DNA from 4 places in the Embleya sp. NPDC001921 genome. Region 1 is predicted to be linked to each of the others. Evidence: riboswitches for the same ligand, from Rfam matches in the RefSeq annotation. Region 1 holds a riboswitch; each other region holds the start of a gene.
The links. A riboswitch is a leader RNA that binds a small molecule or an ion and turns the genes downstream of it on or off. The one in region 1 is predicted to bind cyclic di-AMP.

Region 1 (2,194 bases):
GCATGGGCTACGACCTGGAGGTGGAGATGATCCGGCTGGCCGCCGAGCGCGGCCTGCTCACCGCGCCCTACGTCTTCGACCCGGAGCAGGCCCGGGCGATGGCCGCGGCCGGCGCGGACGTCCTGGTCCCGCACCTGGGGCTGACCACCAAGGGCAACATCGGCGCGACCACCGCGGTCTCGCTCGACCAGGCGGTGGAGCGGGTGCAGCTGATGCGCGACGCGGCGGCGGAGGTGAACCCGGACGTGCTGGTGCTGTGCCACGGCGGGCCGATCGCCGAGCCCGAGGACGCCGCGTACGTGCTGGCGCACACCACCGGCGTGGTGGGCTTCTTCGGCGCCTCCAGCATGGAACGGCTGCCGACCGAGATCGCCATCACCGAGCAGGCGCGGGCGTTCAAGGGCATCGGAGCCCGGTAGGCGCCGCGCCGTACGAATCCGGGCACCACGTGCCGGACGCGGGGCGGCACCGGCGGGGCGCACGCGGCGTCCCGCGCCGGGCGCCGGGCGCACAGGGCACCACCGGCAGGACACATCCACCACGACCGCGAGGAGTCGCGTGTGTACAAGCTGACCGTGCTGTATGGCCACCCCGAGGACCCGGCGGCGTTCGACGCCTATTACTGGGAGAAGCACGTCCCGCTCGCCCGCACCATGCCGGGACTGACCGGCTGGACCATCGGAAAGTGCGATCCGGACCCCTCCGGCGCGCAGCCGCCCTATTACCTGGTGGTCGGTTTGTACGCGCCGACCCGCGCGGGTATCGAGGCGACCCTGGATTCGCCCGAGGGCCGGGCCACGGTGGCCGACGTCGCCAATTTCGCGACCGGCGGCGCGACGTTCCTGTGGGACGAGGAGCGGGTAGTCGTACCTGTGGAGCTGCCCGCGACGGAATAGCCCGACGGTGACGCACGGGTGACCACGCGGCCGCGCATCGTGGACGCCGGCGCCGTGACCTGCGAGGACGGCGACATATCGGGCAAATCGGTGTTATTCCAGCCTATGGGGCACCTCACAAAGCGCCCGAAATGTTTGCCAACCCGGCGGCGCGGTGCGTAGCTTCGTGGTTGTTCGCACAAGCGGACTCCCCGGGCGGTACGCCGAATCCTGCCGCCGCCCGAGGGAAGCAGTCGATATCGACTGGCGGCAGGAGCGGGGGAACCAAGTGAGTGCCGGCATCGGCAATGTCGATGTCTGGGGTGAAGCCATGCCTGTTTCAGGCGAGGCCGGGCCAATCGTCCGAACCCGACAGCTAACTTCGTAGGCGCCCGACGAGGTAATCAATGACCTTCCGTGCCATCACCGCTCCCGTTCGCTCGCTCTCTCGTGGCCGTCGCGCCGGCATCGCCGTCGCCGCCGGTGCGGGTCTCGTCCTTCCCCTCGTGGGCATGGCGGGCAGCGCGAACGCGGCGTCCTCGTCCACGTGGGACGCGGTCGCGCAGTGCGAGAGCACCGGGAATTGGAGCATCAACACGGGCAACGGCTTCTCCGGCGGTCTGCAGTTCACCCCGAGCACCTGGAACGCCTTCGGCGGCAGCGAGTACGCGGCGAGTGCCGCGCAGGCGAGCAAGGCCCAGCAGATCGCGGTCGCCGAGCGCGTCCTGGCCGCGCAGGGCCCCGGCGCCTGGCCGGTCTGCTCGCAGAAGGCCGGTCTGACCAAGGGCGGCAACGCGTCCGCCACGGCCGAGTCCTCGACCAGCGGCAAGACCAAGTCCGCCGACGAGCCGAAGGCCGCGGCCAAGGCCGAGTCGGCGACCGAGACCGCACCGCGCAACTCCGGCGCCAACGCGCCGAAGGTCCAGGTGCAGCCGAAGCAGGACGTCGCCGCGCAGGACGCGTCGAAGTCGGCCGCGAGCAAGCAGGCTTCGGGCTCCGGCAGCTACACCGTCAAGGCCGGTGACACGCTCTCCTCCGTCGCCGCCAAGCTCGGCGTCAAGGGTGGCTACCAGACCCTGTACACCGCCAACTCGGGTGTCATCGGTGACAACCCGAACGTGATCAGCGTGGGCACCAAGCTCGCCGTCTGACGCACGAACGGCAACACGTGGGCCCCGTCGAGTACTTCGGCGGGGCCCACGCCCATGTCCGGTCGCGGGGGAGCGGAGTGGGCCGGGGTGTCGCGGTGTTGCCGTTCGCGTCCTCGATCGATCAGGCCCGGCTGGGCAGTTCGGTGGGCTCGGCGGACCGCGCGGGGG
Region 2 (2,194 bases), on a different contig from region 1:
GGAGAGGCCGATCTGCTGACCGGTGCTCACCGTGGCGCCGACGCGCACGCCGATGCTGGACAGGTGGGCGTACTGCGAGTACTTGCCGTCCGCGTGCTTGATCACGATCTCGTTGCCGTAGGCGCCGCCGTTGCCGGCCTTGACCACGGTGCCCGAGGTGATCGCCTTCACCGAGGTGCCGGTGGCGGCCACGAAGTCCTGGCCGGTGTGGCTGCCGCTGGACCACAGCTTGCCGCCGGTGCCGAACGCGGTGCCCAGGCCGCCCTTCACGGGAGCGACGTAACCGGACGCGTTGGCCGTGGTGGACTCGGCCTTGACCGAGGACTCCTTGGCCGCGACCGGGGCCTTCTCCTTGACCTCGGTCTTCGGCGCGACCTTCACGGACGCCGTGGCCTTGGTCTCGGTCTTCGGCGCCGCCGGAGCGGTCTCGGTCTTGGTGCTGCCGGACTCGGTCGAGGCCGAGGCCTTGCCGGAGAGCGAGAGCTTCTGACCGATCTGGATGACGTTCGGGTTGCCACCGATCACCGAGCGGTTGTCGGCGTACAGCTTGTACCAGCCGCCCTCGACATCCTTGGCGGCGGCGATCTTGGAGAGCGTGTCGCCCTTGACCACGGAGTACGAGGTGGTGGTCGACGCGGACTTCGTCTCGGCCGCCGGGACGACCTCGATCTTCGGGGCCGCAGTGGTCTCCGAAGCGGACTCGGCCGGCTCGGCGGCCTTCGGGGTGACCTTCACCGTGGACTTGGTGCCGGGCGAGACGGCCGGAGCGGCGCTGCCCTTGGTCAGGCCCGCCGGGCCGGAGGTGTTCGGCCAGGCGCCGGGACCCTGTACGGCGAGAACCTTCTCGGCGATGGCGATCTGCTGGTCCTTGGTGGCCAGGTCGGCACGCGGGGCGTACTGCTGACCGCCGAACTCGTTCCAGGTGCTGATGGTGAACTGCAGACCACCGTAGAAACCGTTGCCGGTGTTGATGTGCCAGTTGCCCGAGCTCTCGAGCATGGCGACCTTGTCCCAGGTGGAGACGGAGGCGGCGTTGGCGGTGGCGAGACCGGTGACCAGCGGGGCGGCGACGATCGCGCCGGCCATGCCGAGGGTCAGCGCGAGACGCGTCTTCTTGGGCATGCGGGCAGGGGTGATGAACGACTGCACGAAGATTTTTCCTTCTCCCACGCCTACGAAGTGAGCTGTCGGATTCGGGCTGGAGAGTCTCGCCCGGCCGTGTTCGGCCCTCCTGAGGAAGGGACGGGCACGGCTTCACCCCAAGCCGTCGTGATGGGCGTCCGTGTCACGGACGCCCGGGACGGCATTCCACTTGGTTCCCCCGCTCCTGCCTTTCGGGTTTCGTACCGTGGCCTCGCTCCGGCGGCAGGATTCGGCGAACCGGGAGACCATTTCGCCGAGCACCGGACCGGTGTGGCGAAGCACCAAACTACGCACACCCCCGACTCGGATCCAAACATCACGTTTCGCCGAAACCGACGAATCAGGTCGGAAGGGGGGAATAACGGGACCTAAAGTCCCGAGAAGCGTACGCATTGTGCCCGATTCGATGACGCAGCGTGGATATCCCGATTACTCCAGGCAGCAATCGCGGAAAGACGGTTCACGGTGCGTACGAACTGCTGACCATCGGTACCCGACATGTGACGTGCGCCATAGAAGCACTCGAAGATGGTCCGATATGTACCGATATCTGTCAGCCCAAAACCACAGATGCCCCGGTGGCGGCGCCCAAGAGCGCACCGGCCACGGCTTGCGCGACGGTGTGGTGACGCAGTGCCACACGCGACCAGCACACGACACCGACCGCGAGAAAACCGGTCGACCACCACGGTCCGCCCGCGACGGCGAGCAGCGCGACGATGCCGGACGCGACCGCGCAGTCGACGCTGATCTTCCACGCCGCGTTCACCACCAGCAGCACCACCGTCATGCCCCACAGCGCGAACATCGCGAACACCAGCCGGGACGGCGCGCCGGCGCCGAGCATGACCGCCGCGCCGACGCCGATCGAGGCCAGGATCACCGCGAAGACGCGCGGACGCTGCCGGCGGTCCACCACGTGACGGTCGCCCCAGGTACCGCGGCGACGCTCCCACTCGATGTACCCGGCCGGGACGATGCCCGCGCACAGTGCCGCGAACAGCCCCCACCCGGCGCCGGTCCACGACTGGGCGACGAGCGCGCCGAAGCC
Region 3 (2,194 bases), on a different contig from region 1:
GTCGGCGGGGTTCCCGGCATCCGAGGTCTGCGCGACCGTGAGCTGCCCGGCGTCGATGCGGCTGACCCGCCCCGTCTTCTGATCCAGGACCAGGACGGTGCTCCCGTCGCTGCTCACCTCCAGAGCGGAGTCACCCGAACGGGGCAGTGCCACGCGGCCGTCGACCTGCCCGGACAAACCGTTCACGTGCGTCACATGGCCCTTGGCGTTGCTCGGCAACCAGGCACCGACATCGGATACGGCGGCATCCGCACCCATCGCACCGACCCCGACGACCACCGAAGCGGCGACCAGTGCCCCGGTCGCGAGCACGGCGATCATCGCCGTGGGGCTCCTGCGCCCTGGACGCACGCTCTCGACGAGACGTCGAGCGCGTCCGCCGGGACCTGTACCCGTATCTGCCTTCGATCCGTCCGCGTCAGGCCCGATTCCGCTCGAAGCGGGCGGCCGTCGCTGGAACATGGTCATTCTCCCCCGTTCCCTGTCGGCTTCCAGGACCGCACGAGTCCACCGTCCTGCGCGCGGCGAGGCCGGGTGCGGGTGATCGGGCTCGAAGCTCCCGATCCCCGCTCCGTGTCCGGTGGCGCGATGAAGGTGGGCACGTACCGAGCCCACCGACAGGCACAACCCCGTCCATGTTCCGAGCCTGGCAGCATACGAAGCATGCCTGCCGGTGTCGGGTACGCGACAGGAGAAACACGCCGAGTCGACGCCGTGCCGGAACCGCCGGGCGCACACGACGGAATCGTGAAATCGACCGGGAACTGACCGAAAAGCAATGGGAATTGCTTAACGGCGTGCTCGCCACAGGGTCCCGGCTTACCGCCTGCGCATCCTCATCGACAGTCAGTGACCTGGCCGCGGCGTCGCTTTTCTCCTATGCGTGCCGGATCTCCCTCGCAGAATTGAGGCCCCGGGGGCTGTACTCCCGGACCGTCAAGCCCATCGCACGGCGAAGCCTTGGTGGGCCGTCACGAAGCCTCGCGTGAATACCGGAAAAGAGATCGCGCAAACGTCGCCGCCGGGCCAGACCTGGAATCCGTCAGGTCCGACGACGGGCCTTCCGGCGAGGGTTCGGCCACACGCATATCGTTCGTCGGCACGCCCAATCCTGCCACCGGCGATCGTACGACTCGACATTCGCAGGCAGGAGCGGGGGAACCAGGCACGGCACCGCGTCGGGCTGATCCGACGTCGGTTGGGGTGAAGTCGCCAGAGCGCGACCGGGCAACTCCGGCCCGAACCCGACAGCTCACCCCGCAGGCGTGGGAGAGGGAGCACCCATGCATTCCGGAACCGGGCGACACCGTCGAGTAGCCTCTGGGCGGCATCGCCGAGTACGTCCCAAATCGTCACGTGGCGGCAGACTCGCCTCGGTGGCCACCGCGGCCTTCGTGGTCCCGTCCTTGTTCGCAAACCACGCGTCGGCCGCCTCCGCCGCCGTCTGGGACAAGGTGGCGGCCTGCGAGAGTTCGGGCGACTGGGCCATCAACACCGGCAACGGCTACTACGGCGGACTTCAGATCGCCCAGAGCACCTGGACCGCCTTCGGCGGCATACGCTACGCCGCACGTGCCGACCTCGCGACCAAGAGCGAACAGATCGCCGTGGCGGAGAAGATCCTGGCGGGCCAGGGGCCGGGCGCCTGGCCACAATGCTCTCGAAAGGCGGGCCTGACCAGATCCGGGACCACACCCGCATCGACGCCCGCAGCGCCATCGGCGCCGACACCGGCGCCGACCGTGCAGGTCCAGCCGCGAACACGGGAACCCGCGCCGGCGACCGAAGCGTCCACCTACCGGGTCAGGTCCGGGGACACGCTGTTCCGAATCGCCGGTGCCTTGAAGGTATCGGGGGGATGGCAAACGCTTTATGACCTGAATCGCTCCACCATTGGGCGTGACCCGGACCTGATCTACCCGGGCACTCTCCTGCGCGTCACCGGCACCTCCGAAACGTCCACGCAATCGGTTTCACCGACGCAACTACCCACGCCGCCCGCATCGACAACGCGAGTGGAATTCGCCGCGACCTCGTCCAAAGCCGCTGCCGCGGTGGACTTCGCGAAGAAGCAGTTGGGCAAGCCATATGAGTGGGGAGCCGACGGCCCCGGATCGTTCGACTGCTCGGGACTTGTGCAAAGGGCCTGGCAGTCCGCCGGTGTTTCGATTCCGCGAGTCACCTACGACCAGTT
Region 4 (2,194 bases), on a different contig from region 1:
CGTCTTGCGCGGGTTGGGCGCGTGCACCATCTTGCCGTCGCCGATGTAGATGCCGACGTGGCTGATGCCCGAGTAGAAGAACACCAGGTCGCCGGGCTGCAGGTTGGCGACCGACACGCGCGTGTCGGCGGCGAACTGGTCGTTGGTCACCCGCGGCAGCGAGATGCCCGCGGACTTGTACGCGGCCTGGACCAGACCCGAGCAGTCGTACGCGTTCGGGCCGGTGGCGCCGTACACGTACGGCTTGCCGATCTGCGCCTTGGCGAAGGCCACGGCCTGGGCGGCCTTGCTGCTCGACGCGGTCGAGGAGCCGCCGGCCGGCGCCTGGTTGCCCTTCGAGCCGCCGGTGGCGGGCTTGGCGGCGGGCTTGACCGACACGTCGGCCGAGGGCTTGCTCGCCGGCTTGGGGGTGGTCTTGCCGGGCGTGACGGAGGTCTTGGGCTGGACCTGGATGCTCGGCTTGGCGGGCGCGGCGGCCTTGGGCGCCTCGGGCGCCGAGCCGTCCAGCCGCAGGGCCTGGCCGATCTCGATCAGGTCCGGGCCGGAGAGCAGCACGTCGCGGTTGAGCTCGTACAGGCTCTGCCAGCCGCCGTCGACCTGGTTGGTCTGGGCGAGCCGGAACAGCGTGTCGCCGGCCTGGACCACGTAGCGCGCCTTGTCGGCGGCCGTGGCGGCCTCCGGCGCGGCGGGCGCGTCCTGGACCGGGGCCGCGTCGACCGCGGCGGTGGGGACCGCCGACAGCACGGCGGAGGGGGACTGCTCGGAGGTGGAGGGGGCCTGCGCCTGGGCGGTACCGGCGGTGGCGACCGGGATCACGACACCCATGCCGGCGATGCCCACCGCCGCGACGAAGCGGCGGACGTTGGTGGGTCGAGCTGCGCGATGGCGAGCGTTTGTGGACAGCATGAAATGGGGTCCTCTCCTGTCGCCTACGAGGTGAGCTGTCGGATTCGGACTGGAGCAGCCCGGTCGCGTTATGCGACTTCACCCCTAGCCGTCACCGGAACGATCCCGGCCACGGCGATTCACCTGGTTCCCCCGCTCCCGTCGGATTCTTCGATGTAGACCTCCCGCTGCCGGCGACGGGATTCGGCGTACCGGCGACAGGGTTCACCCGAAAGGTGAATCGGCGAGAAAGGTAGGCAATGCGGATGGGAGATCACAACCGAAACGCCGACTCCGCCCTGCGGGTAAAGGCGGAATAAATGCGACATCTCTCCCGGCTTCGGCTCCGGTGCACCGGTGATGACGAGGGGATATCTCGGAGAGTGGTGTGATCGTGCGGTAACGGAAAATAGTCGAGACTCGTCGCGAAGTGCGGGAAATGAATTGCGGCTCGAAGTCGGCTATATAATTTATGTCCGTTTTATCCATGCGGCCTACATCACATTTCGGGCAACCGGTCGACTGGTCATGCCGGACATGCCGTTGATCCACCGATCTGCGCCCGCGCCGGCGCCCCTGCCCCGCCGCGCCGGTCGGCCCCGGGTGACCGGCGGCGCGGGCGCCATCCGCGGGGACGAGGCATCGCCGGGGGTGGGTCAGCCGGTGAACACCTCCACCAGCGACCAGATCGCCAGCCCGAGCATGCACAGGCCGCCGATCCGCTGCACCGTTTGCAGCGGGAGGCGCTTGGCGATGAACCGCCCGGCGAGCAGGGCCAACGCGGACACCGACATCAGGGCCGCGGCCGAGCCGATCGCGGTGGACCAAGTGCCGTTCGTGGCGGCCAGGTTGGCCGTGGTGATCTGGGTGAGGTCGCCCCATTCGCCGATGAACACGGCCATGAAGGCGGTCGAGAAGACCGGCCGGAAGCCGGTCACGCTCTTGCCCGCGGTGTTCTCGTCGTCCTCGCCGGCACCGCCGCGCAACAACATGAACGCCCCGAAGCCGAACAGGGCGGCGGAGACGAGCTTGACGATCCAGCCCGGGAGCAGTCCGAGCAGGCCGCCCGCGCCGACGGCGAGGGCCACGTGCACGACGAACGCGGTCGAGGTGCCGAACCACACGTAGAGCGGACGCATGCGGGTGCCCATGGCAAGCGACGCGAACATCGTCTTGTCCGGGAGTTCGGCGAGGAAGATCAGCCCGAAGGCGGTCAGGATCGCCAGAAGGTCGAGGTGCATTCCGGGTGGCTTTCTGCGAGAGCCGGGCCCCGGGTCTTCACGAAGCGCCGCACGGCAACCGGAGGACC

Region 2: it holds a riboswitch for cyclic di-AMP, as region 1 does, so the genes downstream of both, ACWCPW_RS15465 (transglycosylase family protein) here and ACWCPW_RS00380 (transglycosylase family protein) in region 1, are expected to answer to the same signal.
Region 3: it holds a riboswitch for cyclic di-AMP, as region 1 does, so the genes downstream of both, ACWCPW_RS14840 (transglycosylase family protein) here and ACWCPW_RS00380 (transglycosylase family protein) in region 1, are expected to answer to the same signal.
Region 4: it holds a riboswitch for cyclic di-AMP, as region 1 does, so the genes downstream of both, ACWCPW_RS16470 (NlpC/P60 family protein) here and ACWCPW_RS00380 (transglycosylase family protein) in region 1, are expected to answer to the same signal.

The regions. Positions count from the first base shown of each region.
Region 1 covers NZ_JBSFEO010000001.1:91,906-94,099, reverse strand. The annotation lists gene ACWCPW_RS00390 (phosphoenolpyruvate hydrolase family protein) at 1-419, shown strand, start outside; gene ACWCPW_RS00385 (EthD family reductase) at 561-896, shown strand; cyclic di-AMP (ydaO/yuaA leader) riboswitch at 1,118-1,282, shown strand; gene ACWCPW_RS00380 (transglycosylase family protein) at 1,283-2,026, shown strand; gene ACWCPW_RS00375 (nucleobase:cation symporter-2 family protein) at 2,148-2,194, opposite strand, start outside.
Region 2 covers NZ_JBSFEO010000011.1:61,433-63,626, forward strand. The annotation lists gene ACWCPW_RS15465 (transglycosylase family protein) at 1-1,122, opposite strand, end outside; cyclic di-AMP (ydaO/yuaA leader) riboswitch at 1,155-1,350, opposite strand; gene ACWCPW_RS15470 (hypothetical protein) at 1,697-2,194, opposite strand, start outside.
Region 3 covers NZ_JBSFEO010000010.1:170,997-173,190, forward strand. The annotation lists gene ACWCPW_RS14835 (hypothetical protein) at 1-321, opposite strand, end outside; cyclic di-AMP (ydaO/yuaA leader) riboswitch at 1,125-1,281, shown strand; gene ACWCPW_RS14840 (transglycosylase family protein) at 1,377-2,194, shown strand, end outside.
Region 4 covers NZ_JBSFEO010000012.1:46,289-48,482, forward strand. The annotation lists gene ACWCPW_RS16470 (NlpC/P60 family protein) at 1-906, opposite strand, end outside; cyclic di-AMP (ydaO/yuaA leader) riboswitch at 913-1,069, opposite strand; gene ACWCPW_RS16475 (TMEM165/GDT1 family protein) at 1,542-2,126, opposite strand.